2 regions of the uncultured Butyricimonas sp. genome follow, and region 1 is predicted to be linked to the other one. Evidence: riboswitches for the same ligand, from Rfam matches in the RefSeq annotation. Region 1 holds a riboswitch; the other holds the start of a gene.

Region 1 (15,624 bases):
AACATCTTCGACGGAAGTGTACAATGCCGGGTAAATCGTGTGTTTTTCATCTCCGGGTTTTTGCCAACGTTTTAACAAATCCTTTGATAGATTGTTATAAGGTTCCGGTAGTTTCCCGTGACTAAAACTGCTATAAGGGTTTGGAAGACGTTTTTTACCACCCAGCAACACAGAGAAACTTGCTCCTACGGATAAACTTTTATAACGGGCACGTGTGGAAACTCCCCCGGAAAAGTAAGGGTCGGTTTGTCCGGAATAAACGAGGAAGGTGGTTGGGTCGATATCGGAATCCGTTTCTTCAAAATCAATCTTGTTGAAGGTCGGGTATCCGGTTTCCGGGTCTAGGCCGGCGAAAGAGTAAGACCAGAAGCCACTGATTGGATAGCCTTTTTTCAATAAACGCTCGCGGTTCCCGTTAATAAAATCGTTTTTGTTGATTTTATCCACTCTTGTTCTGATATCGTCATTTTGTGCTTTGTTCCAGTTCTTGGAAGCATTGATATTGATAGTCCATGCGAAATTTTTTCTCTTGTAGGGGGTTAAATTGATGGAATACTCTATTCCGTGATTGTGAATACGTCCTCCGTTCAGTTTCATGCTAGCCATTCCGTATTCTTGAGCGATATCTTGACTGATAATAGCGTTTGAACGTCTGCCGTAATACTCTAGGCTCATGTTGATGCCATTAAATAATTGTAGGTCTAATCCCAGATTCCAAGTTTTTGTCCGTTCCCATTTCAACAGGGGATTGGGTATGCTGGATATTGTCAAGTAATACTCCTTGTAATGTTGGAGGATTCCTCGATGGCGGACAATAAGCTCCGGGCTTACGGAAGTTACTACGTTTCCTTGAACTCCGTATGTAGCACGGAAATTCAATTGATTGAGCCACGGGAGATGAATTTTGATGAATTCCTCTTCTGCCATTCTCCAAGATACACCGAATGAATATGTCGGGTCGAATTGCTTGTTGGCATCTTGCCCGAATCGGTTCGAGGCATCGGATCTCACGTTAGCGTTGATTACGTAGCGGTCTTTCAAGGAATAGGCGAATGTGGCAAAAAAAGAAACGAAATTGTTCGTTATAGACGTATTTTTCCAACCACCTTGATAGAGTTTATCCAATGCTCCCCAGCTAATCGGTTCGACGCCTCCCACGGGTATAATTTCTGTCGGGATTGTAGGGCTAACCAGAAGTTCTCCGCGTTCGGGTATGTATCCCCATACAGTGTTCGTGTTATTTTTATTCTCCTCCGAACGAATTTCCATGGCAGCCATCCCGTTGATGCGGTGAATATCATTGAAAGTTTTGGAAACCAATATTTTGTTTTGCATATTATAGGAGGTGGTGTTCGTTTCGTTTGTGGCTAACTCTCCCCCGAACGGTAACATGGCTGCATTAAATCTGTCGGAACCTGCAATTTCCGAATTATAAGGATAACCGCGATAGTTCAGCTCGATATAAGAAGTTTTTTCACCTGCGAATGACTCTGCATTATTCATCCCGTACGCTACGCTTCCCACGAACTGGTATTTCAGCCAATTCGTGATACTCCAATCGGCGTTGAGCGAAATATTGAAATTTTTGGAATCGTTTTTGGAATAACTGTTTTCCATTTCGTGCAGTATGTTATAACCGTATTCCAGTACACCCGTTCTATTTAGCTTGTATTGATAGTATTGCTTGTAGAATGCCAATTCTCCATTCTCTTCGTGTACAGGGATTGCCCGGCTGGTATTTTTTGCGTAAGTTTCCGGGCTAACCCCCGGACCGTATCCTTTTTTCTCCCCGACAGAACCGTTTATATTGAGAGTAACCGCTAAAGATTCGATAAATTGAGCTCTGATGTTCAAGCGGGAGGTGAAGCGTGTCATATCATCACCCTTCTGGCTACCATGATTTGACGAGTAGCCGAAAGAGGCGTTGTAAGTCACTTTTTTTGTTCCCCCGGAAACACTTAAGTTATGGTTGTGGCTGAATGAATTGCGACATAGCAAATCAAACCAATCCGTGTTGCATGTTTCCAGTCTTTCCATTTGTTTCATGAAATCGCTTTCACCAATCAGGCGATTGTTAAACATGGCCATCAAGCCCTCGTATGTATAGATCTGGGGAAGGGGATCTTTCTGGTACCGGATTCCCGAATCGTAAGCTTCTTTACTGAACTGGATACGTTCTTTCGAGTTCATGTAATTGAACATGCCATAGTTCGGGCGGGTACGGAGTGAAAAATTATTAGAATAGCGGATGCTGGTTCGCTCGGTGCTTCCTTGCTTGGTGGTAATTACGATAACGCCGTTGGAGGCTTTGGAACCGTATATCGCGGTGGCGGAAGCGTCTTTTAAAACCGTGATGGTTTCTATGTCGGCAGGGTTCAACCATGAGATTTGGTTACCGATCAGGTTTTTCATGTCTTCCGTGACTGCGGCAGTGGCGTCTAGCGGGAGCGGGTCAGGTTGGATAATTCCGTCTACAACCCACAACGGGTCAGAGTTACCGAGAACGGTAGATGTACCCCGAATCGTTATTTTTGGGTTACTGCCGATTCGGGAAGACGAGTTAACCACCACCATTCCCGGGATTTGTCCTTGCAGCATCTGGTCGATGGAGTTGAATGCCGGCATCATGATATCTTCCGCTTTTACGGTAGTGTATGCTCCCACCATGTCTTTCCGGGGAAGGCTACTGTACCCGGTAGACACTACGGTCACTTCGTCCAGTTGTGACGCATCCAGCTTTAAGGTAACTTTCAGGGGGGTGTCATCCGTGCATTTCACTACCTTCGTTTCCATCCCGATAAAAGAGAATATCAGGCTGTTGTCGCTTTTCCCGGGCAGGGCGATACTGAAATTTCCGTTCACGTCAGTGGAAACACCCACGGTTGTTCCCTTGATGAGAACCGTCACCCCGGGAAGCGGTTCCCCGTTTTCGTCAACCACGGTCCCTTTAATGATTCTTTTCGTTTGCGGTTCTTCTGCTTTTTCTTTAACCACGACCACTCCTTCTACCATCGAGTAAGCTAACCCGAAATGCTTCAGTACGATGTCAATGGCTTGTTTCACGGGAGTATTCTTGACCACAAGGTCTTTGCATTTTTTGTCTTTTACCTTTTCGAGGTTATACATGAATTTGACACCGGTTTGTTTACGGAACTCGTTAATGACTTCCACGAAAGAGGCATCCTTGTAGTTTAGGTTTACCGTTGTATCTTGTGCGTAAGTTATTTTACTGCACAATAATGAAACGGATAAGAATAAAAAACTGACAAAGATGTACGCTGTTCTTTTCTTCTTTTTCATAATGTTGTTTTATTATTTGGTATGATTATCCAGAGTTACCTCTGGTGTATTATATTCCGACGATGATATTTTTCCCTCTGACTTCGATTTTTACATCCGAACTTTTCTCGAACATTTCGATGAATGTACCGATATTTTTGAAACGACTTAAGTCACCCGAGAAGTGTAGGTCTTTTACCCGTTCTTCCGTGTAGAACACGTGAATGTCATACCATCTTTCGAGTTGGTTCATAATATCTTCCAGCCTCATTTCTTGGAATAGGAACATGCCGGTTTTCCATGAGGTGGCGTAACGTGTGTCCACGGTTTTTATTTCTTTTTGCCCGTCTTGTTTTATAACGATTTGTTGCTTGGGAGTCAAGATAAACTTTTCCCCGTCGGGAGTGAGGTAGGCTATTTTTCCGTTTACTAGGGTTGTTATGGTTTCCCGGTTTCCCGGGTAATTGTTCACGTTGAATTCCGTACCCAGCACGGTGATGTCACCCCTGTCTGTTTTCACGATAAAGGGAGCCGTCGAGCGATTGACGCTGAAATAGGCCTCTCCCGATATGGTTACTTCTCGGGTAGAATCGGTGAAATTAACCGGGTAAGTGAGTTGCGAATCGGAGTTCAGCCACACTCTTGTACCATCAGACAAGGTCAGCGTGAATTCCCCACCCCGGGGTACAATCAACGTGTTGTGGATAGTTCCCGTTGGAACGAGGTTTGTCGGTTCGTACTGCAAACCTGTTGTGTCGATTTGGAGTTTTGTCCCGTTTTGCTCTATGGTTTGGTGGGTCGTGCGATTCAGTTTGATTTTCTGACCGTTGTGTGTGATTAGTAACGCTTGCTGTTTTCCGGGATGAATGTCCGATAAATATATCTCCTTATAATGCTCGTGTCGCTTGTGTCCTTGACGCATGAATAAAAATGTTCCCGAACCAATCAAAATTAGAATGGCAACAGCGATTCTTACATAGGTATACTTCGGCGTTATTTTCGTCGGGGTGATATTTTTGTGATAAGCTTTCAAATAATCGAACCGTTCCTGAGCCTCTATTTTCCGGCGTAGGTATCGGTCATCGGAAAATTTCCGGGCAATATCTTCCAGTCGGGAATCCTCGTGTGAGGATTGCTTTTCCTTGTTCAAGACTTGGCGAAACAGCCAATCGGATTTTTCATGTAAAGAGTTCCACTTCATGATATAGTCATTTTTGTTGTACACTATATCCCAAAAGTGGTTTGGCGGGTGACAGCTGACGTGATTTTTTTTTCTTGTCGTGATTATTTTAATATTTCCAGTAACAACAATAAACCGAAATACTCTTTTAAATTTTCTTTTATAAATAAATATGCCCTTTTTTTCTGCGTTTTGACAGTGTTAGCACTAATGCCAAGTTGTGATGCGATTTCCTGAATGGAAAGCCCGTCTATGCTTAACCGTAGTATGGTTTGGCGTTGTTCGGGGAGAAGCGCTATGACCATCCGTAATTTGCGAATGACATCTTCCTCGATAGCTTGATAGAATACATCTTCCTCTTCTTCCGCTTGCACCGAACTCCATTCCGCTTTTCGCCTGTCTTCCACTTTTTGGTCCCGGATGTATTTTAGCGTGTTGTTATACACCGAGCGGTATAGATAGGATGACAATATTTTGACATCTTGAAAATGTAGGCTTGATTTCCAGATTGTAACCAGACATTCTTGAACAATGTCCTCCGCTATGTTTGTTTCGTTTATGATAGAAGACGAGTAATTGCACAATGCCCCGTAATAAAAGCGATACAATTCTTTCCACGCGAGTGGGTCTTTGCTGTTTATTCCTTGTATGAATTTATCGGGCTTTGTCATGATTGCGGCTGTTCTTCTATTTGCAAATAAACAAAAAACAGTAGAAATGACAAAATACAACCATGTTAATGATTGTACTTTGTCATTATATTTATTGTTTTAAAGTTGCTCTGACAGGTATTTTTCAAATTCGCCGGATGAGGGTTTGGGAAGATTAATCCTTGCGATTTTCCCGTCCGGGGTGATTAATATAAATTGGAAAATAGTCTGGGGATTATAGTGGTATCCCGCGAGGAATTCCCTTGTCTTTTCCAAATACAGGTGTGTGCCTGTTTGGATATCTTTGTTCCTGATAACTTCCCTCCAATATTCATTCTTGGGTTCAATGGAAAGGTTAACCAGTTGAATATTCTTTTCCTTGAATAATGGGGTTAATTTATTAAGGTAGGAAAATTCGGCGATACAAGGAAAAACGTTCTGCCAGATATAAAGGCAGACGTACTGGTTCCGGAAATCTTTTAAGGAAAATTCTTTTCCCGTCGAGTCCCTTGCGAAGAAATCTATCGCTTCGTTACCCGGTTCAATGCGAACCCAGCTATCGTAAACGTCCGTGTATCGGGATAATAATTCCGGGTTCGTTAGTTTTTCGCGTGTTATTTTATCCAGTTCCTCTATTTGTACAATTCCGTTGCGTTGCACGTATTCATTTGCCCAAGTGGAGATGAAGTATTGAATCACTTCATCTTGTTTGAAATTTCGAGAGATGTATTGTATGCGTTGTAACACGTTCTCGTAAGGCGTTATTGCCTTGGCTTCGTTCTGTGCGCTGAGGAAAGAACATGCGTGCGTGATAAAGTTCCGGTATTCTTGAAGGTCAAGGTAATCTTTGTCTTCCTCGATCCAATTTTCGAGCGTGGTGTAATAATTGGCTTCGATTTCTTCTTTCTTTTTCCAGCCGTGAGCGTAAGGATAATTCAAAAGAACGGAGCCGAGTAAATATTTAATACGAGCGTGTTCCAGTTTCACGAATTTCTTGCTTGCTTTTTTCAGTGTGTTTTCGCAAGAATCTAGCAAGCGTGAATTTTCCTGTATCGCTTCTTTCAATTTTGTTTCAAATTCTGGCAAGGGCAAAGAATAAATGTTACGGGAAGGGAATACGGCTTTCCAGCGGGAGAGGTATTCCGTGATAGGAGGACGGTCCCCTGTGAGCTTAGACGTGCCGTGAAGTTTTTTACCATCGAATGTAAGGTGGATATGATCCCCTTTCTCCGCGTAAATTTGTTTGCGTTCACTGAATCCGTTGTGTAAAGTTAGGTAGATTGCCTCGGCGTTGTCTATGATACGTTCTCCGTGTTTGGCGGAGTCGAATTCAATGACTCTTACGTCATATTCTGTTGTTGATATGCCCAGCCCGATTTCCGGCAGTTCGTCGACGTCAATGGAGATTTTTATATTGTTCCCGTGACGTGGTGAGGTGGCGCAAGAGATTAGCGTGAAAAGTAAAAAGAAATAATAGCATTTCATGTTTTAGATTTTATTTAAGTGATTTACTACTTATACTAATCCCAAAAAATGCTAGAGGGTGACAGGAGAGAGAAGAAAAATTTGCAACATGGAGGTGTGTTTTGACACACCTCTAGTCTATAAAGTCAGTGTTTTGATAATACTTTGATGGTCAGTGTTATAATATACTGGTTACTTGTGCATTTGACCTTACGACATGATGGACTTTTAGACCTTATGGACGAGAGGGCGTGTTGCGACACGCCCTCGTGTTATACTAGATTATGCTTGTTCAAGTATTCCGCTATCTGCACGGCATTCGTGGCGGCTCCCTTGCGGAGGTTGTCGGAAACGACCCACAGGTTGAGGCTGTTCGGCTGGGAGAAATCCCGGCGGAGGCGTCCCACGAAGACCTCGTCCCGCTCGTTGGCGGTGATTGCCATGGGGTAGAGATTTTGCATGGGCTCGTCTTGCACGACGATGCCGGGGGATTGAGCCAACAGGGTGCGAACCTCGTCCAAGTCGTAGTCTTTCTCGAATTCGAGGTTGATGCTCTCGGAGTGTCCGCCCACGACGGGAACCCGCACGGCTGTGGCGGTTACTTTAATCGTGTCGTCGTTTAATATTTTGCACGTTTCGTTCACGAGTTTCATCTCTTCCTTCGTGTACCCGTTCTCGGTGAACGAGTCACAGTGCGGGAGGCAGTTGCGGTCGATGGGGTGTGCGTAGGCTTTCTTTACTTCTTTGCCTTCCCGTTCACCTTCCAGTTGGTTGATGCCTTTCAGACCGCTTCCGGTGACGGATTGGTAAGTGGATACCACCACGCGTTTGATTCCGTATTTCTTGTGCAGGGGAGCCAAGGCGACCAGCATCTGTATCGTCGAGCAATTGGGATTGGCTATGATTTTATCTTCCCGGGTCAGCGTGTCGGCGTTAATCTCCGGTATCACGAGTTTTTTCGTGGGGTCCATTCTCCACGCGGAGGAATTGTCGACCACGGTTATTCCCGCGGCGGCAAACTTGGGAGCCCATTCGAGGGAGGTGTCCCCCCCGGCGGAGAAAATAGCGATTTGGGGTTTCATGTCGATAGCGTCCTGCATTCCCATGACTTTATAGTTTTTTCCCTTGAAGGTGATTTCTTTACCCACGGAACGCTCGCTGGCGACCGGTATCAATTCTGTTACCGGAAAATTCCTTTCTTCCAAAACCTGCAACATTTTTCTTCCTACAAGACCTGTTGCGCCTACTACTGCTACTTTCATTTCGAATGGATTTTTAATTGTTTGAAAGCCTGTTACGGCATTTCTTGTATATAAGTTAGTTGTTTTATTACCGGGTCAAAAATAGTGAATAAGCATTGCTTCGGCAATAGGAACGAGGTATTTTTTCAATATTGTGTCCCCGTGTTAAAATTGTAACAGAACGGTTGACATACCCTTGAATGCCCCTTCTTTAATCTCAATCTGTGGCACGTGCGAATTTATTGTCCGGTGAATCATTGCGAGAACAGGCATGTCGTTGGTGTTAAAAAAGCCTATTGTTTACTAAATCGTGGGCGAAGAGTGGGCAAACTGTGGGCGATGAGTAGGCGATGTCGCCTAATACCCGCCCAATACTCACCCGAAAGTCACCTGTCGGGGTTATGTAACAGTTGGTTTACAGGAGTATATCCTTAGTTCTTGCAGGAAGTGTTTACCGTGTGATCCATGCCTCGCCGTTGCACCATCTCTTTGTCTTGTTTTTTCAAACCGACTTCGTAGTAATTGATCGGGTTGTCGTGATCACCGAGGTACATACGCGGTTGTCGTTTGAAAATCGGGTTGATTAGCGAAAATTCCGGCTCGAAGTGCGAGGTGTTGATCTCGGCAAGGTTCAGCAGGGTATGGAAAATATGGTTCGTGGCAACGGGTGCGTTGCTGTTGTAGCGTGCCACTTGATAGAAATTGGGACGTGCCTCGATGTAATTGTCCGAGAACCAGATCATGAACGGGATATGTAGCTGATAATAGGTCGGGATCGGCGAGGCGTGCAGGAAGCGTTTCCGGCTGTCGTCGAGTAGGTCTTCCCCGTGGTCGGGGGAGTAAATCATGGTGGCGTCGCTGCCGGAGGCGCGTAATATCTCGATCACGTTGTGCAGGAAATGATCCGTGTAAATGATACTGTTATCGTAGGCGTTGACGAGTTGTGCCTTGTTTTTGTATTCGATTTCGGTGGCGTCAGCCGGGGTAAAGTGAGCGAACTCTTCCGGGTAGCGTTCCTTGTAATTGAAGTGTGAACCGTAAGTGTGGAACACGATGAGGAGGTTGTCGTTTGCCAGCGAGTCGATATAATGCTGCATGAAAGGTAACATGGCTTCGTCGTAATTGTTGATCGTGATTAAACCGCCGTCCTCGGTGGGGCGGATGTTTTTGTAATAATCAGCTTCCTCGCCGAAATAGTCGGTAAACGAGCGGTTCGGTACTTGGTTGGAAAGGAACACGGTCTTGAATCCGGCTTCCTTGAAAGCGGTCACTACACTTTTTTGGGTGTACAGGCGCTCGTAATGACAGGCGTCGGCGGCAGACAGGATGAGAGGCACGCTTTTGTGCGTGGTATTCGATTGCGTGATGGCGTCTTTGTACAAGACGAGGTTAGCCTCGTTTTTCAACTTCGGGTTGGTTTCCCGTTCATAGCCCCACAAGCTCCAATTCTCGGCACGTCCGGCTTCCCCGATGACGAGGACGTATATTTCCCGGCGTTCATGGGCGGTATCCCGTGTGGCGCGGAACGTGAAGTCCTTGGAGGTGACGGGGTAATCCATGCTGCGGTTCCATTTCTTGCAGGCAAAGTAGAAGTTGTACATCACGTTTGCCGGGTAGAGGTCTGTTTTTACCTCGTAGGTGTTGTCCCGTCTTTTCTCGTAAGCGGTAAGACCGGAGCCGATGATGAGTAACACGAGTCCCCACGTGATCATTTTCCGGCGAAAAGCGGCAGGGCGGACTACCTTGTGATGGACCGCGATGGAAGCTAGCACGATGACCGGGATGTAGAGGACGCACACGATGATAATGGAGGGCCAGATGTTGCCCAGCAGTTCGCCCGCCTCGGACGCGTTCGTGGTGGGCAGGTTCAGGAACATGTCCACGGCAATGACGGATTCCCCGAAGAGGTAGAATAGCACGAGTTGGAACGCGTGCAGGATAAGCACGGGGATGAGTATGAGTTGCATGAGTCCCGCCCGTTTGAAGAGCGAGAAGACGATCATGTAGATGCTCAAGGGAACAAGAATCAGGATGATCTTCCCGATCGCGGAGAGAGGTTCCGTGAATATCAGGCAGAAGTTGGGGACAAGGTTCAACACGATGAAGAGCCAGAACAGGGTTTTGCTCTTTTTCACGAAGTTGACAAGTCCTTTAGAAAGCCTCGTTAATATTGAAGTAGAATGCTTTGACGCCTTTGCCGATACCATAATCCAATCTTACGTTAATTCTGTTTTTAAATTCCCAACGGTAGCCGATGCCATAAGTGGGCAGGGTGTGGCTCCATTTAAACTTGTCCATGTCCGGAAACACGTTTCCGGCACCTGCCCACGCGGTTATGCCGTGGCGGTTGTATATTTTTTGACGGAGTTCTACTTGCGCCTGTATCAGGTCATTGTCCCGGTAGCGTCCCTCGTAGTAACCTCTCATGCTGTACGAACCGCCCATCAGGGCAACCATACTCCACGGGGTGTCCCCGTAGTTGAATATTCCTTGTAATTGCGTGGCAACGATAGCTCCTTTCCACGCTTTGTGATAGTACCGGAAGTCGAAGCTGGTACGCTTGAAATCCTGATCGTTACCGAGGAAGCCGGGAAAGAACTGTTGCTCCAGTTGTACGTAGATTCCCTTGTAAGGGTTCGGGATAAAATCTCTCGAGTCATACGAGATGATGATTCCGGGCCCGAAGGTGGTGACGTTCTTGGGTGCCCCGTTGAGGAAGCTGATGTCGTCGAAATCTTTCGCATTCACGTTGCGGAACATGAGGTTGGGACCCACGTAGAGGTTGGGTGCCAGACGCCACAGGAGTTCTAGTTTGACTTGTTGTTCCAGTCGTTTATATTCGGTGTTGCGGTCTTCATGTCTGCCGGCTTCATAACCGATGCCCCAGAATTCGCTGGGGAAGGAGAAAAAGTACATGTTGGCGTTGAGCCGGAAACGGTCACGCGGGAAGATGCTATTGTTCCGGATTCCCAGCAGGTAGAAACCCGTGGTGGTGATGTCCCCGTAGATGGCGACGTTGGAGGGGGATATGGTTTTGTCGTGCCGGTCGATACGGTACAGCCCGGATGCCACGAGTCCGAGCCCCAGTTTGGTGTCGCTCGAAAAATGCGGTCCCCCGATAATAGAGAAGTCGAATCGCTTTTCGGCTTTCTCTTTGTTGGCGTCCGCGAAATAACGGTAGAACCGATGGAAGAATCCGGTCTTCACGGGTGTGGTGTCAACGGTGACCGTGTCTTGCCCGGTGGCGGAAAGCGACAGGACGCATAATAACGCGATATATAGTGTATGTCGAATCATTTCAGATTGATAAAGTTAAATTAGCATAGATTAAACAATCATTCATCTCGTGATTTCCTTGTACGCAATATTTGTGCCAATTGTTGGGTTAGCCGACAGAGATTCTTTTGGCAGGTCGTATAATCATTAGGGAAAAGTAAGGGAATTCGATTTCCACGAGGGCGTTCCGGTCGGTTTCATGTTGTTCGTTCGCGGTACCCACGTTTTGGTAATAGTGGTATTCGGCATCCGGGTGTTGACGGATGAATTCGTGGACGGTATCGGTGCATTGCGATAATTTCATGATGACGATAACGTGGTTCGTGGTGGTGAGCTCGTGAAGTTCTTCCGGTGTTGTTTTGCCCGGCAGGACGACGAGTTTTTCTTCCTGTTTCACGATATGAAGTCCCGATACCGCTCCCGCGGCGATGAACGCGGGTACTCCGGCAATGACGGAGGTGGGGATGTGCATGGAGGCGAGTTTCTCGAACATGTAGTTGCCGGAAGAGTAGAAGCCGGAATCGCCTTCGGCTGTGACGGCAACTGTTTTCCCCTCGGCAACCCGTGCGGCGATTTCGAGGCAGAGCTCGTCGTAAGCCCGGTTGGCAAACGTGCGGTCTTTGGACATCGGGACGTGGAAGATTCGGATTTTATTAGCCTCGACGGGTAGGGACAGGATGATGTCCCGGGAGTACGATTTGAAAGTCCCTTCTTTGCTTTTCGTGCCGGGGCAATAGATTACGTCAACTTCCTGCAAGGCTTTTAATGCCTTGACCGTTATTAACTCCGGATCGCCCGGACCGAGGGAGATGCTGATTACTTTCATAGTCTATTAAGTCTATAAAGTCCGTAAAGTCTATAAGGTCCATAAGGTCAGTTCTCGAAGTTGTCGTGATGTTTCTGGTGTTTGGGACTTTACGACTTTATGGACCTTATGGACTTTATGGACCTTTTGAACTGATTCCGGGTGCAAAAGTCGTTAAAAAACGGATACGCTCAAAATAATATTTATATATTTGCAGGCGTCTTGGTGCTTCCGTGTTGGAAGAAAAGGGAATCCGGTGAAATTCCGGGGCTGTCCCCGCAGCTGTAAAGTCGTTTCCTGCCTCGAAGGTGGGCAGATTTTTTCTATAAAACCACTGGATTGGAATCCGGGAAGGAGAAAAGATGACAAGCCAGAAAACCTGCCAGATGACACGAATGATTAATACTTTCGGAGGAAAAGAGATGAATGGATTAGTACGTTTATTGTGTATTTTGTGTGCTTGCGGAGTGTTTTGTTGCTGCAAGTCGAAAACGAGTAAGAAGTCGGTCGAGAAACAGACCGTTCAGGCGGGGAGCGATTCGATTCCCCGGGTTCGGATTAAGTACGCTAAAGGGTTTTGGTTGGAGTACCGGGACGGGTATGCCGTGTTGAATGTCAAAGACCCGCAGGAGAGTAGCCACACGTGTTACCAGTACGCTTTGATTCCCCGGGGGAAGAAGGTGCAACCCCCGGCGGGGGTGCCCGTGGTGGAGGTTCCGGTGCGGAGCGTGGTGTGCATGACTTCTTTGCAGTTGTCTAATTTTATCAAACTGGACGCGACGGACCGGGTGGTGGGTATCACGAGTACCCGTTTTCTTTTTAACGGGGAGATGCAGAAGCAGGTGGACGAGGGGAAGACTCGCCGTATCGGGATAGAGGGGAATTTTGATAACGAGATTATCATGAGCCTGAATCCCGACCTGATGTTGATTTCGCCTTTTAAACGCGGGGGGTATGATGCTGTGAAAGATATCGGGATTCCTCTGGTGCCGCATCTCGGGTACAAGGAGATGACTCCTCTCGGGCAGGCGGAATGGATTAAGTTTGTGGGGTTGTTGCTGGGAATGGAGGATAAGGCGGGATTGGAATTTGACCGGATAGAGAATCGGTATAATTCGTTGAAAGCGATGGTTGGTGACGTGGAACGCCGTCCCGTGGTGTTTAGCGGGGAGTTGAGGGGCGGGGTGTGGTATGCCGTGGGGGGGAAGAGTTTTCTGGCACAGCTTTTCCATGATGCGGGGGCGGATTATTTCTTGAAAGACGACCCCCGTTCGGGTGGGGTGACGTTGGATTTCGAGACGGTGTACAATCAGGCGGAGAGTGCCGACTACTGGAGAATCGCGAATAGTTTTGCCGGGGAGTATTGTTATGCCGCATTGAAGGCGCAAGACGAGCGTTACGCTGATTTCAAGGCTTTTAAGGATAAACGTGTCATTTATTGTAACATGCGGGAGAAGCCGTTTTACGAGAGTATGCCCGCTGAACCGGAGGTGGTGCTTGCCGATATGATTCGGGTGTTTCACCCGGGTGTGTTGCCCGACCATGAACCGGTGTATTACGATTTGCTTAATAAATAAGAGTGCATGGGACGAGGGAGAAATACGATATGGATGTTTTTTATCACGGTGTCTATTGTGGTGTTTTTGTTATTGAATATGTTGTTGGGCTCGGTGTCTATCCCGTTTTCCTCGGTTTGGAACGTGCTGACGGGTAGCGGGGATGAACCGGTGGCTTGGCAGAATATAATTTTGAAGTCCCGGTTGCCGCAAGCGTTGACGGCGTTGGTGGCGGGTGCGGGACTTTCTATCAGCGGGTTGCAGATGCAGTCTATTTTCCGTAATCCGTTGGCGGGACCTTCCGTGCTGGGTATCAGTTCGGGGGCGAGTCTGGGGGTGGCTTTCGTGGCGGCGTCGGCCGGTAAACTGGGGGGAGTGGCCTTGAGTCGTCTGGGATTTATCGGGGAGGTGGCGCTGTCTGTCGCGGCTATCGCGGGGGCGTTGTCCGTGATGGGATTAATCGTTTTCGCTTCCCGGAAGATACGGGGGAGTGTTACTCTCTTGATTATCGGGGTGATGATAGGGTATATCGCGAATGCCGTTATCGGGGTACTGAAGTTTTTCAGCGTGGAGGAGGATATCAAGGCGTACGTGATTTGGGGATTAGGTAGTTTCGCCCGGGTTTCGGGGAACCAGATGATGTTGTTCGTGACGATTATGGCGGTGATTATCCCGCTGTCTTTTTTGTTGATTAAGTCGTTGAATCTGTTGATGCTGGGGGACGGGTACGCCCGTAATCTGGGATTGAATATCAATCGTGCCCGGGTGTGGGTGATTACTTGCTCCGGGGTGTTGACGGCGATTGTTACGGCTTATTGCGGTCCGATTATCTTTTTGGGGTTGGCGGTGCCTCACTTGTGTCGCGCGATATTCCAGACTTCAGACCACCGGGTATTGATGCCGACCTCGATGCTGGTGGGGGCTTCGCTGGCGTTGCTTTGTAATTTGATAGCCCGTTTGCCGGGGTTCGAGGGGGCTTTGCCCGTGAATTCGGTGACGGCATTGGTCGGGGCGCCGGTGGTGGCGTCGGTGTTGTTCGGGAAGCGGAAGAGGAATGAGGTGGAAATTTAATAATTTGCGATTTATGATTTACGATTTGTGATTTTAAATTTGGGTTATGGTTCGTTTGGTAAATCTTTCTATCGGGTACAAGAGTAAGAGCGACACGAAGGTGGTGGCTCAAGGGATTTGCACGGAGATAAACGAGGGGGAGTTGACTTGTCTTTTGGGGGCGAATGGAGTGGGGAAGTCCACGCTTTTGCGCACCTTGTCGGCGTTTCAACCGAAGTTGGGAGGGGAGATTTTTATTATGGGGCGGGAGCTCGGTACTTATTCAGACAAGGAGTTGTCGAAGACGATAGGTGTAGTGCTGACCGAGAAATGCGACGTGCGCAATATGAGTGCCCGGGAGTTGATAGGGATGGGAAGAAGTCCGTATACCGGTTTCTGGGGAACGCTTGACAAGGAGGACAGCCGGATAGTGGAGGAGTCGATAGCGCTGGTGAAGATTGAGAATCTGGCTTCCCGTATGGTACACACGCTGAGTGACGGGGAGCGGCAGAAGGTGATGATAGCGAAAGCGTTGGCACAACAGACACCCGTGATATTTTTGGATGAGCCGACGGCATTTTTGGATTTCCCGAGTAAGGTGGAGATTATGCAGTTGCTTCACCGGTTGACACGGGAAACCGGGAAGACTATATTTCTTTCGACGCATGATTTGGAACTCGCCTTGCAGATTGCTGACAAGATATGGCTGATGGATAAGCAACACGGCATCACGATAGGCACACCGGAAGATTTGGCGTTGGAGGGACATTTGAGTAGTTTTTTTGCCCGTAAGGGGATTGTTTTTGATATGGAAACAGGGTTGTTTCGGATAGAGAATCAATATACTTCGCGTGTGCGCTTACAGGGACACGGGCAAAAGTATGCCATGGTGCGGAAGGCGTTGCAGCGTAACGGAATGTTGGCAAACCGGAACGTGGAGTCGGAGGTGTACGTGGAAACGGGTGATTTGACAACTTCGGGTTTCAAGATTAACGTGCCGGGAAAGCCCGTGATAGAGGTGCAGACGATTGAAGAGTTGTTAAGCGCTATGCCTGCTGTCTTGCCGGAAGGGTAAAAAATAAGGCAGCTCCTTATTCAGGGCCGCCTTGCTTCTTTTGCGGTT
Region 2 (15,624 bases), 100 kb from region 1:
GACGACTTCAACAAAGGTAATTTATTTTGGTCGCTCATGGAACCGGAAACATCAATCAGGAACACGAGGTTGGAGGCGGGTAGATTTTCCATGGCAATTTCTTTTGCCTTGATTCCGATGTGTACCAAGCGATGTTGCGGATTCCACGGGGCTGCGGATACTTCTGTCGTGATGCTCACCGGATCATTACCCCGGGGAGCGGGATAATCATACGTGAAGTAATTCAGCAATTCTTCCGTGCGAATGGCATCAGCGGGAGGTATTTGCCCGTTGTTGATAAAACGCCGCATGTTCGAGTAGGAAGCCACATCCACGTCAATGGAGAACGTGGAAAGCGGGGCATCCAGTGCTTTACGGAATTGATTTTGTGAAAAACTATTGTATTCTTCCGTGTTAGAGTAATAATCTGCTCGTCGTTGTAAGCTGTTACCCTTGACTGTAACGCAACTCCCGACAAAGGCCTCTTTCTTGACCGTGTGATACCCGCTTACGACAACTTCTTCCAGTTGATTTTGATCTCCATGTAATTTCACGAGTAATTTTGTCTTTTCCACTTTTACTAGGCGGGTTTGAAGTCCGATAAACGAGAAAACAAGAGTATCCCCAATTTGCGCTTGAATAGAAAATTCTCCGGATACATCAGATACCGTCCCGATAGAAGTGTTTTTAATAATGATGGTGACACCGGGAAGCGGTTGACCATCTTTGGCTGTAATTACTTTTCCCGTGACCAAAGATTTTTGGGCAGAAGTCAATAGGCTCAAGCTAACTAGCAAACTCACTATAAATGTGAGCTTTTGGAATAAATGGTAAGTTCTCATAAGCGATATAATATTAGAGTCATTTTTTCAAGAAGATGATTTGGCAGAAGAAATTCCATAAATTTGAGAAAGAAATTTTATAAATTCGTATATTTGTAAAAATCAATACTTGGATGTGAATCAGGTTCAGGAACATAGAACGGATGAGGAACTTTTGCGGAAGTATTGTGCAAAAGGAGAGTTGGTGTATCTGGTAGAGGTCTACAAAAGATATATGCCGCTTGTGTATGGTGTGGCATTGAAATATTTAAAACGACCGGAAGATGCACAGGATGCCGTTATGCAGTTGTTCGAGGAATTGATAGTGAAAGTAAAAGGGAGCAATATCAAAACATTCAAGCCATGGCTTTATACCTGCGTACGAAACTATTGTCTGATGGAACTTCGGAAGCGGACAAGAAATTTATCGGTTTCTTTAGACGATTCTTTTATGGAATTTTGCGATGATTTTCATCTTACAATAGCAGGAGAGAATGAAGAACGGGAAAAAGCGTTGCAGGATTGTATCGAGGCTCTCCCCGAGAAGCAGCGTATTAGCGTGAATTATTTCTTCCTGCAGGAGCTTTCTTACAAGGAAGTGGAAGAGCGAACAGGGTTTTCCTTGAAAAATGTAAAAAGTTTTATCCAGAACGGGAAACGAAATTTGAAATTGTGTTTGGAACATAAAGGAATAACATCGTATGAAACGGAATGATGACATAAAAGATTACCTGCGGGGCAACCGGAAAGGGGAGTCCGCCAATCGGCTGGAGCGGGAAGCTTTGTCTGATCCGTTTCTATACGAGGCATTGGAAGGACTGACCTCGACTCCGGGGGACCCGATTGATGGTCTGATTCGTTTGGAGCGTCATTTGGAGGAGCGTGTCCGGGGGAGTAAGAAGAAAAGCCGGAGCTGGTTGTATATTGCTGCCTCGTTTTTGGTTTTGGCGATGTGTGGTACTTTGTGGCTTGTCGAAAGGGAAGATACATCGAAAGTTCTGGAAAAGGAAATGGCTATGGTTGCCCCGCAAGAAATGAGGCGTGAGGCTATTAAGGTTTTTTCCGCGGATAGTAGTCATGGTGTAGAGGATTCGGCTCACGTGAGCATGTTGCGGAAGGTACAACCGGAACAAGCGGAAGTTGCGATGGAGGTGATGAAAAAAGAACGTGGGGTATCGATGAATACGGTGGAGGGTATCGTGACTGATGAAAAAGGAGAGATATTACCGGGTGTAACGATTCTTGTTTCCGGAACAAGTGTCGGGACAGTGACTGATGAACAAGGAACTTTCCGGTTGGAACTTCCGGAGGGGAAAACGCATTTGACTTTTAATTTTATCGGGATGAAAATGCAAGGCGTTGTTGTAAAAGCCGGGACACAGATACAAGTGAAGATGGAAGTAGACCAGCAGAAATTGGATGAGGTCGTCGTTACAGGTTATAATACGGTAAAGAAAACAAGTATGGTGGGAGCTGTCGCGACTGTCGGTGGGAATGAATTAAAAAAGGATACGATAGTTTCCGCGGATGATATTGTACGTTTTAATCGTTACATGGCGGATGCTCTGAAATACCCGGAAAAAGACGTGAAAAATGGAAATGAAGGTATTATTCTGGTTTCTTTTGAACTGAATAAAAAGAAAGTTCCTAGCCGTATCCGTATTAAAGACGGTTTCTCCAAAGAAAGTAATAAAGAATTGATTCGCTTGTTGGCGGAAAGTCCGAAATGGGAATCCTCGCTTTCCGGTAAGAGAATATATGTTTCGGTTCGCTTCACGATTGGGAAAGACGGAGCGAAGCATACGGCTATCCTTGCAACAGAAAAACCTTGGAAATAAAATCCGATGTCAGAACAGCGTGTGAATATCTTCCTCTATTTTCAAGATAGCGGGATAAGCCCCGAACTGGATATTTTTCTTCAGTTGATCATCAATACTATTCCGGTAACCGAATAAATTAACTCGCGGATGTGTTCCTGCGGAGGCGTCTTTCGCTTGTCGTAAAACTTTTTTGCACACTTCCCGGTTGAGCATATAGACCATATCGTACACGTTATGCCCCCGGATAAAAAGATAGGTCGTATCGGGCGTCAATCCTATTTCTTTATATTTATCTTCCAGAATAGAAAGGTCTGCTTTAGGATAGGCTCTACGTAATTGTGCCAGTTTGCGATCGATCTTGTTTTTTAGGATATTCAACTCTTTGCGTCCGTTCTGTCGGATGTCGGGACGGCGTTGCCACTCGAATGATGCCAGTTCGTTGAATTCCGCTATCGAGAAGCGTTTTGGATCGGCAACAAGGAAATAAAGATGCCAAAGGAATAGTTTGTACACGATATTCGAGTATTGTTTCAAGAATTGCCTGAAATCAAAAAGATGATTGGGCAACGTGGTGATCCGGCGGCATAAGTCATTTAGTCCCTCTTCGTAACAGTGATGATTCTCGAAAGAATAAGTGTAGGTTTGAAAAATGTAATGGTTGATATCTATATTCCGTTCCTGCAATAAATAACGATAGTCACTGTCAATGCAGATAAAGAATTTAGGATTCAAGTATTTGATGTATTTCAAACATTGTGTCACGCCTTTGGTTTCGTGTCCTTTTTCGTTCCGGGAGCCGGCGATAAAGTGAAACCGGTCATTAGGACGAAAATGTTTGAAAATGGTACTCCAGAATACAATATCATCCTTGTCTTCCACGTGTATGGCGGCACGACACCGTAACAACTGTGCGTCCATCATAAAGCGTTTGGCAGCGTGGTAGTAATATTTTTCTTTTGATATAGGAGGGCGAAACATAACAATTGAAAATTAATTAATTTACGATTTATGAATTACGATTGATAGGCAGGTTCAATCTAAAATCTGAAATCATAAATCTAAAATTAGTCATAGTCACTGAATTAATAAGTCTTCGATAAACACGAGTTTGTCACCCCAACCGTCGCCGAAAAGACTCGGGGAGTGCGTGGACGTGATGATCTGGCAATGCGGGTTTAGTTTTTGAATCTCTTCAAAAAGACGGTATTGCCACTCGATGTGCAATGAAATTTCCGGCTCGTCCATCAAAAGGATATAAGGTTGTCCGTCCATGAGAAAAACCCGGAGCAGGATGATTAACAATTGCTTCTCTCCCGAGGAGAGTTTGTACAGGTGAATAAGCTCGTTGCCGTCACGGAAAACAAGCTGGTTAGTCATCGGGTCAATTTCTATCGTTTTTCCGGTACCGGCAAACAGATGATTCACCGTGTCATAGAAATCGCGAATCCGGCGGTTGATTTTCTCTGCCTGCTCGGGAAAGTTCGTGGCACGAAGACGATAATCGGAAAAAGAGTTGTTGTTCTCTCCCACGCTGTACACGATCTCTTTTAACTCGCTCAACAGGGGACTGTCTTCCTTACCCATTTTTCGTCTATCGCGGATAGGCACATCGAATGTACTTATTTTCAAATAATTTACCCCGGCTAGTTTTTGTCTTATGGAAGACACGGAACTATCTTTTCGGAAATTGATCTCGTTACCGTCGATCATGATTTCCGCCTCGATATTGTACAATTTCAACCGTTTGACATCGGCAGATAGCAAGGCGTCGATAATATTAAAAAACGTGGTCTTACCGCTACCGTTGATACCCGTGAGTATATTCACGTCCGGATTCAAGTTTTCCCACCGGAAATTATATTTTCCCCATATATTGCGGATCTCTATTTTTTGAATTTTATTTGCTTTCATGATTCTGGTACTTGATAAAAGTTTGTCCCAATCGTTATCAACAAAGATAATAAATTTTATACTTTCGCGTCGATTTAAGAGATCATTTCATGGATTAATATTTGATACTATGCAAGGACTTTACGCGATATTATTATTGATTGTCTCAAACATTTTTATGACATTTGCTTGGTATGGACACTTGAAGTTGCAGGAAATGAAGTGGATAGATAACTGGCCGCTTTTCGGTGTTATCCTCTTTTCATGGTGTATTGCTCTTTTCGAATATTGTGCGCAGGTACCGGCCAATCGTCTGGGATTCATCGGGAACGGGGGACCTTTCTCGTTAATGCAGTTGAAGGTCGTTCAAGAAGTGATCACTTTGACCATCTTTATTATTTTTTCCATGGTCTTCTTCAAGGGGGTGACGTTCCAATGGAATCATCTGGCGGCTTGCGTCTGTCTTGTACTTGCTGTTTATTTTGTATTTATGAAGTGATGTTTATCCGACACGGGGAACACGCAGGGTTTACCCGAAAGAGGATTACTTTGAGTAATAACCAGAGTGTCGTAGACGCTTTCGATATTGTCGTAAGTCAATACTTCTTCCGGGGTGCCGCTCGAGTGAATACTTCCTTCTTTGAGCATAATCAGTCGGTCGCTGAATTCGCTGGCGAGGTTCAGGTCGTGAATGATAAGCAACACGGTAAGGTTTTGTTCCCGGTTCAAGCGTTGCACGAGATTCAGTATTCGCATTTGGTGGGATATGTCCAGATGGGAAGTGGGTTCGTCAAGTAGGAGAATCTCCGTTTGTTGGGTGAGAGCCCGGGCAATGGCTGCCAGTTGTTGTTCGCCACCGCTAAGTTGGTTCATGAGTTTTGCACGTTTTTCCCATATACCTGTTAATCGCATATTTTTTTCGGCAATGGCGTAGTCCTCCTTGCTCTCGAAAAGTTGTAGCGGGGCGTGGTAGGGGAGGCGTCCCATGAGAACGTAGTCCTCGATAGAGATAAAATCCGCTTCCACGGTCTGGTTGACAATGGCAAGTTGTTTTGCCCTTGCTTTATGCGTCATGCGGAATGCGTCCGTGCCGTTTATCCGGATAGAGCCTTGTTGCACGGGTAGCATGCCGGTGATGGCTCGGAATAAAGTTGTTTTGCCCGCCCCGTTGGGACCGATAATGGAAGTCAATTTATCCCGTTCCACGTTGAACGAGATATCCCGTATCGTGAATTTATGGTTGTAGCCACATTGAAGATTTTCTATTTCTATCGCGTTGTCCATATCAGTCTATCGTTTTTTCCGTTTTGGTGTTACTCATCACGAGAATGAAAATGATACCCCCGATAATTCCGGTGATTACCCCAATCGGTAATTCGTTGGGCGAAATAATCGTTCGGGCGAAAATGTCGGATAAAATCAAGAAGATACCTCCCCCGATAAAAGAACTCGGGAGCAAAATCCGAAAATCGGAACCGATGATAAAACGCATGAGTTGAGGGATAATTAATCCCACGAACCCGATAACCCCGACAATAGAAACACATATTCCGGTAAGCAGGGAACTGAGCAAAAAAAGAACCTTGATAGCCCGGTTGGCATTAATACCTAATTGTATGGCTCTTTCCGAACCCAAACGCATGGCGTTCAACGCCGGGGTGTATAGAAAAGCAAGGCATAGCACGACGAGACTGGTCACGGAAATCAGCGCGATAAGTGTCGGGTCGGTTTCATTCAGAGAACCCATGATCCAGAACACGATGCCGTGCAAGTTCTCGCTTTTGGTGACGGACATGATCAGCAACATGAGCGAGGAAGAGATAAAACTAATCATCACCCCTGTCAGCAGGAGGCTGTGTACGCGGACATTACCTCGTCGGACTCCGAGCGTGTAAACCAGAATGACCGTGACAAGAGCCCCGGCAAACCCGGCGAGGGGAAGCATAAAACTCCCGTGCAGGGTATGTAGTGACAGGACGATGGCAGCCGTGACTCCCACCGATGCACCCCCCGATATCCCCAAGGTATAAGGCTCAACGAGCGGGTTGCGGAAGATTCCTTGCAGGATGACTCCGGACAGGCTTAAAGCACCGCCGACGATAAATCCGAGAATGATGCGGGGAACTCTTAATTGACGCAGGATGTTCAGGCGAACATCCTCCGGGTCCCCGTTCCAGAGTTGAAATATATCTTGAATGGAAAAACGAATCTCCCCGAAGCAAAGTCCTGCCACAATACTTCCCGCGAGGAGAAGCAGTAAAAAAGCCAGAAATAGAATCCATTTATAATATTTTCCTTGCATGGGAAATTCAATAGTGATTTTCAGTGCAAAGATGCGAAATATTGGTTAAACTTGAAAGATATTGTTCTTCATGCAAATGAGTTTTTTGCGTTTTTTGTAACCTCGTGCAGGGGGCTGTCGTTAAAAACTAAAAAAAGATGTTATGCTTTCAGTGGAGTTTCAATATAGAGCGAGGAAAATATACAAGTCTGTCAAGAAAATGGTGGAACTGGTAAGCAATGTATTGTTATTCCTTGCTTCATTTCTGGCTGTTATTTTAGTCATTTATCGGTTCGGTTTCAGGATGCCCGATACTTATTCCCACGAAATATATTACGTGTTTCGGGAAATCATGCGTCTTTTTCTGGCTCTTGGATTGTTGCGGTTCGTGTTTAATTTTAGACTGTTACGAGCGGAAAAAGGTTTTTGGGTAGAAGTGCTGGTGCTGTTCTTCTTGTTCGCTTTAACCTTGTTATCCAAACATTTCGATACACCGGGGTTTGAAACGGAACGCCCCGTGTTATTCAAGATAGAGCGTGTATTGACTTACGGGGTGGTATTGCTGCTCAGTATTATTCAGCTCTCTAAACAGATATTTGTCGTGATACGAAGCCGGATGAAGCCGGAAGTTCTTTTTGCCGGGAGTTTCCTGTTTATTATATTGCTGGGAGCGGTATTGTTGAGGTTGCCTAACGCAACCTACGGGGGAATAAGTTTCACGGATGCGCTTTTCACTTCGACGAGTGCCGTGTGCGTGACGGGATTGACGGTGGTCGATACCGGGGGAACGTTCACGTTAATGGGGCAGGTCGTTTTGTTGTTTCTGATTCAAGTCGGTGGTATAGGGGTAATGACCTTCACGAGTTTTTTCGCCATGTCGTTTTTGAGCGGGACCTCTTTTCACGATCAATTGATGATGAAGAACTTGCTGAACGAGGCTTCCCTAAGCGATATATTCAGGACTGTCGTGTACATTGTTTTGACAACGTTTATTATAGAAGGAATAGGTGTCTATCTGGTATATTTGCAGATACAGGATGTTGCGGGAGTCGGGAATAAAATCTTTTTTTCCCTGTTCCATGGGATCTCTGCCTTCTGTAATGCGGGGTTCTCCACTTTACCGGGAAATCTCTACGATCCCTTGATTCGCCACCTGTACGGGTTGCAGATTATTCTGGCGTTTCTGATTATCTTCGGGGGTATCGGGTTCCCGATTTTGTTTAATTACGGGCGTCTTCTGCACTATGGAATCCGGAATCAGATAAAATGTATGTTGGGACTGAATTACAAGGTGGTTCATGAACCCCGTATCGTGAGTACGACAACCCGTATTGTGTTGCCGACAACCTTGGTGTTGCTGGTCGTGGGAACGGGATTGTTCTGGATATTCGAGAATCACAATGCCTTGGAGGGAATGTCTCTGACGGGTAAATTCGCGACCTCGTTCATGGGAGCGGTGACGCCCCGTACGGCGGGTTTCAATAACGTGAATATATCCATTTTGCACCCGACGACAATCTTTCTGACTATCGTGTTGATGTGGATTGGTGCGGCTCCTATGTCCACGGGCGGTGGTATAAAAGTAACTACATTCGTGATCGCGTTGAAGAATATTTGGGCGAATCTCACGGGAAACGATCGGGTAGTGGTAGCGCATCGTCAACTGACCCGGGAGAACGTGAATCGGGCACATTCCGTGATCGTGCTTTCCGTCCTTTGGATTATTCTGGGTACATTCGCTATTATCATCTTGGAACCGACAGCCACGATAACTCAAGCCGTGTTCGAGATCGTTTCCGCCTTGGGTACGGTAGGATTGACCATGGATCTGACTCCGCATCTGAGTGTTGCGGGCAAACTGATCGTCAGCCTCACGATGTTCGTCGGTCGTGTCGGTTTGCTCACCCTTCTGACTTGCTTTATCCGCAGGCAGGAAGTGAAACTGTACACTTATCCGGACGACACGGTAATACTTTAATAATTGAAAATTGAAAGTTGAAAATTGAAAATGATTAGAGTAGGACGTGAATAATAATTTGGACAGATAATATAAATGGAAAAGGTAATGATATATAATAACGAATTGAATCTCGGAAATGGAAAATATGTTTTTTATTTTCAATTTTCAATTCTCAATTTTCAATTATTATGAAGTGTATTGTATTTGGACTGGGAAATTTCGGGCTTGCTCTGTCACAGCGGTTGACAAAGCGGGGGAATGAAGTATTGGGCGTCGATTCGGATATTAGTAAGATCAATTTGTACAAGGAATCGATCACGAACACGGTAGCGTTGGACGTGAAGAATGCCCAAGCGTTGCAGACCTTGCCGTTGCTGGACGTGGATGTAGTGTTCGTGGTATTCGGTAAGGATTTTGGAACCTCGTTATTCGTGATAGCGCTGTTGAAGCAGTTTGGGGTGAAGCGTATCGTAGCCCGTTCCATCTCTCCCGTGCACAAGGTGATTTTAACGTCTATGGGAATCACGGAAATCGTAAACCCCGAGTGGGAATATGCCGATTTCTTTGCCACGAAAGTGGAGTTGGGGACGACAATTGATTCTTATGTGTTGGACGACGACCATTTAATTATCGAGTGGGAAGTACATTCCACTTTCGTGGGACGAAAGTTAGAGGATGCCAATTTCGAGGAAGAGTTCGGGTTAAAGCTGGTAGCGTTAAAGCGTTACGATGCTAAGGCCGGTAAAACGCTGGTCATGGACAATCCTCCTGCCGACCTTGTGTTCACGACAAAAGACGTGTTCGTGCTTTTCGGTCAGCCGAAGAATTTCCGTAAACTCGGGATACAAATTGCCTGATCAATACAGTAGTTTGATCAACTCTTCTACCGTCTCCACGAAAGTGATGGGCGTGGGGCTGCAAATGTAGTCGTCAAGCGGGAATAGCTTGTCATTTTTCACGGCATTGAGGCTATTGATCTCTTTCCATTTGGAAATCTCGTTTTCGCCCACGATGCCCATGCCGACGATGAAAATGATATCCGGGTTTTGGAGAAGAACAAATTCTTTGGATATCATGGCATTGTCGAGGTCTTTGGCGATATTTATCCCACCGGTTTGTTGGATATAGTCGTGCATGAACGATCCGGGCAGGGCGGTATACAACGGGTCGCATCCGATCTCCATGAATACCTTGGGATGTCTGTCGTAAGGAATGTTTTTCTTGGCTTCTTCCAATCGTGTTTTGCACTCCTGCACGGTGCTTTCCGCTTTTGTCTTTTTATTTGATAATTCTCCCAGAATAATGAATTGCTCGCAAATCTCCTCGAAGTTTTTGGGTTGTTCCAGTCGTAGCGTCTTTATACCCATGCGTTCGAGTCCTTCCAGAACTTTAGGCGGAGTAAGTCCTCCGGTGAGAACGATATCGGGACGGAGAGCCACGATTTTCTCCATGTTCACGTTCACTGCGTCAGCCACTACGGGAATAGAATCTGCCGGTTCCGTGATGCAAAAACGGGTGCAGCCCACGATGCTTTCATTTGCACCGAGTAAATACAGGTTTTGCGTGATGGAGGCGGCAAGCGATACGATACGTTTTTGTGAGTATCCGGTGATTGCCGTGATAAATAATATGGATAATAAAATGAACTTCTGCATAATCTTGATATATAAAATGGGTGTGTAAAAGTAATATTATTTCGTTTATTCGTGTATATATTTATCCAGAATATCCCCGTCCCGGAACTCCTGCATGACATAGTGTGTACCTGAGAATTTTTCCTGTAAGTTTTGGATGTCCTCGGGGCTTTGCACTTGCGGGATAACCGTCGTCCGGAACTGGTATTCCAGTCCGGAGGTTTTGATAATCCGGATGGACTCTTGTATCTTTTCCAGCAACGAGGCTGTCATCGTGTAATTTACCTTTCGGTAGCAGGGGAGCGAGAGGGAGGATTTGATATCCATTGCCACGGCATCTATCCATCGTCCTGCAATCAGTTGTTGTAAAATCTCCGGATTCGACCCGTTCGTGTCGAGTTTCACGGGTAACCCGAGAGCTTTTATTTTTTGGATAAACGGGAGCAGGTCTTCGTGCAATGTCGGTTCACCCCCGGATATCACCACCCCATCAAGCCACCCTAATCGTTTATCGAGAAAACCGAATATCTCCTCTTCCTTTAAGTCTTGTGTCTGCCGGAGTAATTCCGGCAGTACAAGAGATGGATTGTGGCAGTAACCGCAGCGAAAATTGCAACCTTTCGTGAATATCACCGCGGATACTTTGCCTTCCCAGTCGATTAGGCTTTGTTTGACAAATCCTCCTATTCGCATAGTACGCTTTCTTTTTCCCGGACGCTCTTGTCAAACAGTTTCCGGTCGTCGAACTCGGCTCGTTTCCCGTTGTTCCATTGGCTCACGGGACGCATGTACCCTACTATCCGGCTGTACACTTCCGAGGAAGCCCCGCAACGCGGACATTTGAAATGTTCTCCCGCGATGTACCCGTGCGAGGGGCATATGCTGAACGAGGGCGAGAGCGTGATATAAGGCAGGCGGAAATTTGCCGTTACCTTACGAATCATGTTTTTAGCCGCTTGTGCGGACGTGCGGTGTTCTCCGGTAAACACGTGGAAAACAGTTCCACCCGTGTACAGCGTTTGTAATTTGTCCTGTTGGTCGAGTGCCTCGTACAGGTCGTCCGTGAAGTTCACGGGCAGATGCGTGGAGTTCGTGTAATAAGGATCGGCACCCTGTTTGAATTGTTCTTGGTTGGCAACGATAATATCGGGATATTCGGCCGTGTCGAGCAAAGCGAATCGGTAAGAGGTACTTTCCGCCGGAGTGGCTTCAAGGTTATAGATATTACCGGTTTCATCTTGGAATTGTGCCAGTATATCCCGCATAAAGTGCATCACTTTTTGCGCGAATTCCATCCCGTCCGGGTGTGAAATAGGAACCCCGAGGAAGTTCATGCAACACTCGTTCATGCCGTTGATACCGATCGTCGAGAAATGGTTTTTCCAGAAACACCCGTAACGCTCTTTCACGTAACGCAGGTAATATTTGGAATAAGGATACAGCCCTTTTTCCGTGTAGCGTTCAATAATTTTGCGCTTGATTTCCAGACTTTCCTTGCTGATTTCCATCAAGTGTTGCAGGCGTTGGAAGAAATTCTCTTCCGATGCGGCTTCATATCCCAAGCGGGGCAGGTTGATTGTGACGACTCCCACCGACCCGGTCAACGGATTTGCGGCAAACAAACCGCCGCCCCGTTTCATGAGTTCCCGTTTATCCAGACGAAGGCGACAACACATACTGCGCACGTCATCCGGCTTCATGTCCGAATTCACGAAATTGGAGAAATAAGGAATACCGTATTTTGCTGTCATTTCCCAGATGCCCTCGTACTCCGGGTTATTCCAGTCAAAGTCCGGGGTAATATTGTACGTCGGGATGGGGAACGAGAACAGGCTGCCGGAAGCATCCCCTTCGCTCATCACTTCGGCGAACGCTTTGTTAAGCATCGTCATTTCGGCTTGGAAATCCCCGTACACCTCTTCTTTGATTTCACCCCCGTGCACGATATGTTCGTTTTTCAAGAAATCGGGTACGACGAGATCCATCGTGATATTGGTAAACGGTGTCTGGAATCCTACACGGGTGGGTACGTTCAAGTTGAACAGGAATTCCTGCAAACATTGTTTCACCTGCTTGTAGTTCAACTTGTCAAAGCGTATGTAGGGGGCGAGGAACGTGTCAAAGTTGGAAAAAGCCTGAGCCCCTGCGGCCTCGCCTTGCATGGTATAGAAGAAATTCACGATTTGTCCGAGAGCCGTGCGAAGGTGCTTTGCCGGGCTGCTTTGCGCTTTCCCCTCCACTCCCCGGAATCCGACGGTAAGTAAATCCTTCAAGTCCCATCCCACGCAATAGACGCTTAGGAATCCCAAGTCGTGGATATGCAACGCCCCGCTTTTGTGCGCTTCCGATACCCGTTCCGGGTAGAGTTGGCTTAGCCAGTAATTGGAGGTGATTTGTGTGGATATATGCTGATTCAATCCTTGCAGCGAGTATGAGGAATTAGCACTTTCTTTTACCCTCCAGTCGCTCAATGACAGGTAATTATCCATTACTTCTATATTTGTCAGTAAGGTCTTCGAGTTTCGGATTTGCTCGTGTTGCTTGCGGTAAAGCAAGTACGTTTTCATCAGTTGCAGGTCGCCGTGCTGGAACAGCACCAGCTCCACGGTGTCCTGTACCTGTTCCACGTGCGGGAGTTCCTTTTCCGGTGTGCTTGCGGCAAGAATTTGCACGACTTTGTCACACAGGGCACGTGCCGTTTTACGATCGGGCTGTCCGATGGCTCTCGTTGCCTTAAAAATAGCTTGTTCAATCTTTTCCGGTTTGAAATCGCAAATTTCCCCGTTGCGTTTCACGATTCTTGAGAACGTGGTTGATGTTTCCATGATTAAAATTTTAATAATTAAAAAAATACTTCGGGGAAAACACGAGAAAAGATCGTGTATGGCAGAGAATTGTCTTTTTCGCTTTTCACCCGAAAGCTCCAATTTATTTGCAATCGGCAGGTCTTCTGACTTACTCTCGCTTTTGAATCTCCTTCCCGTCGACAGCGTGACAGTGGATCATTGATTCAAGCGTTGAATAGAGCTTACAGCTACGGGTATAGTGCGGGATTTTCACCTGCTTCCCTGTTCGTCACCGGAGTGAACCGAATGCATGGCAAATGTATGATAAAATAATTGTATTTCAATAGTGGTTTTCAAATAAAATAATTTTATTGGGATTGATATTTCCTATTGTGTTTATAATAAGTATAATGTGTTTTATTTTTGAAAATTGTGGGTTCAAAAATATGGAACTTGATTGCTTGATGTAGTTTTTTTTCTTTAGGTTTGAATTGATTTGTGTAAAAAAAAGACCGAAAATTTTACTTTTCGGTCTTTTTTATAAGTGTATTATCCTGCTATTGTTTTTCTTAATTATTGGGTGCGGCTTTCAATAATTCCGGTCTGGGATCAACATTGTATTCTGCCGAATTAATCGTGGAGAACGTCCAAGCATCCCAAGAATTATTTGCTAATGAACGTTGATCAACTAGATATTGTGAATAATCAAATCCATCCGGTACTGTTGTTGCGTCAGTCCAGCCTAACCAATAGCTTGCGTAGGCTTCGTACCAGCCGCCCATCCAGAGGTCTTCGGGAGAAGAGGTTTTCATACCGTCTAAATTATCCCCATTCTTTTCTTGATAGATGCCGTTCACGAAGTCCTTTTCTGTTAAAGTGAGAGAAGAATTACTGATTTTAATTTTTCCATCATTATTTCCGTCATACCCGAATCCCTTGATTGTGACTCCCCCGAAATTATTTCCGAGAATAACGTATAAGCGAGTATCTTTTTTTGCGATAGCTTTAACCATATCTATTCCCGTTGCACCGGAAGTCCAACGGTATCCCCATGCCAAGAAATGAATTTCATCATCAGTGGGATTCTCAATATCTGAGGCTGTTACCCATTGGATCGTAAGTGCGGAACGGTTATTTCCCGTTCCTGTCCAGTTTTGGATATCATTAATAGAATTGACGGATTGAAGATTTTCATTTACAACTAAAGGCGTTGTGTTTGTTTTTAAATCTTCCATTTCCGCTAAGATGGATGTATCCTCGTTACAAGAAGCTAAAAAGCCGATAAATAATAAGGCTATGAAAGATTTTGATAATAAATTTCTCATTGTTGTGATTGTTTTAATGATTTACTTGAAGTTATAGGTAAAGAATACATTAGCAGGATAATCCGTGTAATTTGCGTAATCACGACTTATTCTGGCATAATTTTCGCTCTCGGGATTAATGCGGCTGAAATCAAAAATCGTGATATGGTTCGTGTGGCGTTGTGAGCCAATTCCTTTTACCGTGTTTAAAAAGACCTCTCCCGTGATAGGATGAACAGCACAAGTATTATATACCAATGGCTTACTCGCGTAGTTCCCTTCCCAGAAATCAGAAGAAGCGGGAATCCAATTTTTGGCATCAATCATGTATTTTGTTTCATTTGTACTGAAAATGTGACGATAAATTGTTGTGGTCGTGTTGCTGATATATATCGTATCTCCCTTGGCAGTGATGTTCGGTGCGGCAGGTTGCGATGCTCTGATACGCAAAAGTGAGGCTGCTTCACCTTCCAATTGATTTTGTGCTAATATTTCATATGATTTCGGGTCGATTTTATAGATAATACCGCCTTCATCCGAGGCCCAAAGGTTTCCGTCTGTGGCTTTGATTAGCCCGGAAATCTGTTTCTTCCCGAATGCAATTGTATGTGCAACCTCGTTTTTGCCTCGTTCGATAACTATGACCGTGTTTCTTCGTGAGGCAAATAATTTTCCTTCTGCCACAGCCATGGTATTTTTCCGGGCGCCTTGGGTGCCTTTGATTAGAGTCGCTCTGTGATCATTTGCCACTGTTGACGGGTGCATTAGGAAGATGCCGTTCCTATTATCACGTATATAGATATCGTCATCTCCTAATACGGCAATGTGTGTTGGCCAATACGAGAAAGTGGTATCGATTACTTGCACCATCTTTCCCTCGTCTTCATAATAACTCGTGTCTATTCCTAAGATAAAAGGATCATGAAAAGAACGTTCTTTTTTTAATGTTTCAGCATTGCAAATGGTTAGAAAACCACCCCCGTTTCCTCCATTTTGGGATACGATATACATTTTGTTGTTTTTGATATATAGGTCTTGGCACACATCTCCTAAATACTCGCCGTTCACCTTGTAATATACATTAGGGGTAATATCTCCTTCCGGGCTGATGTAAATCAACGAGCCGTGAGTCGTAACTAACCCTTCATT

Evidence for each region. Region 1 has a riboswitch for cobalamin ahead of Q5866_RS03475 (ABC transporter substrate-binding protein). Riboswitches for the same ligand answer to the same signal wherever they lie in the genome.
Region 2: linked by a shared signal. The riboswitch ahead of Q5866_RS03895 (ribonucleoside triphosphate reductase) and the one ahead of Q5866_RS03475 (ABC transporter substrate-binding protein) in region 1 are both predicted to bind cobalamin.

Annotation. Positions count from the first base shown of each region.
Region 1 is NZ_CAUFYA010000005.1:15,728-31,351, reverse strand. It holds gene Q5866_RS03515 (SusC/RagA family TonB-linked outer membrane protein) at 1-3,300, opposite strand, end outside; gene Q5866_RS03510 (FecR family protein) at 3,350-4,480, opposite strand; gene Q5866_RS03505 (RNA polymerase sigma factor) at 4,564-5,130, opposite strand; gene Q5866_RS03500 (peroxiredoxin) at 5,230-6,594, opposite strand; gene Q5866_RS03495 (aspartate-semialdehyde dehydrogenase) at 6,846-7,835, opposite strand; gene Q5866_RS03490 (lipid A phosphoethanolamine transferase) at 8,246-9,949, opposite strand; gene Q5866_RS03485 (BamA/TamA family outer membrane protein) at 9,966-11,111, opposite strand; gene cobI (precorrin-2 C(20)-methyltransferase) at 11,200-11,916, opposite strand; cobalamin riboswitch at 12,102-12,297, shown strand; gene Q5866_RS03475 (ABC transporter substrate-binding protein) at 12,318-13,472, shown strand; gene Q5866_RS03470 (iron ABC transporter permease) at 13,479-14,522, shown strand; gene Q5866_RS03465 (ABC transporter ATP-binding protein) at 14,569-15,576, shown strand; gene Q5866_RS03460 (hypothetical protein) at 15,541-15,624, opposite strand, start outside.
Region 2 is NZ_CAUFYA010000005.1:118,196-133,819, reverse strand. It holds gene Q5866_RS03955 (von Willebrand factor type A domain-containing protein) at 1-821, opposite strand, end outside; gene Q5866_RS03950 (RNA polymerase sigma factor) at 937-1,515, shown strand; gene Q5866_RS03945 (carboxypeptidase-like regulatory domain-containing protein) at 1,502-2,638, shown strand; gene Q5866_RS03940 (DUF4435 domain-containing protein) at 2,648-3,598, opposite strand; gene Q5866_RS03935 (AAA family ATPase) at 3,695-4,531, opposite strand; gene Q5866_RS03930 (DMT family protein) at 4,641-5,009, shown strand; gene Q5866_RS03925 (ABC transporter ATP-binding protein) at 4,988-5,794, opposite strand; gene Q5866_RS03920 (iron ABC transporter permease) at 5,796-6,812, opposite strand; gene Q5866_RS03915 (TrkH family potassium uptake protein) at 6,955-8,769, shown strand; gene Q5866_RS03910 (TrkA family potassium uptake protein) at 8,940-9,608, shown strand; gene Q5866_RS03905 (ABC transporter substrate-binding protein) at 9,609-10,406, opposite strand; gene Q5866_RS03900 (anaerobic ribonucleoside-triphosphate reductase activating protein) at 10,452-11,078, opposite strand; gene Q5866_RS03895 (ribonucleoside triphosphate reductase) at 11,069-13,210, opposite strand; cobalamin riboswitch at 13,308-13,493, opposite strand; gene Q5866_RS03890 (hypothetical protein) at 13,741-14,496, opposite strand; gene Q5866_RS03885 (DUF5074 domain-containing protein) at 14,518-15,624, opposite strand, start outside.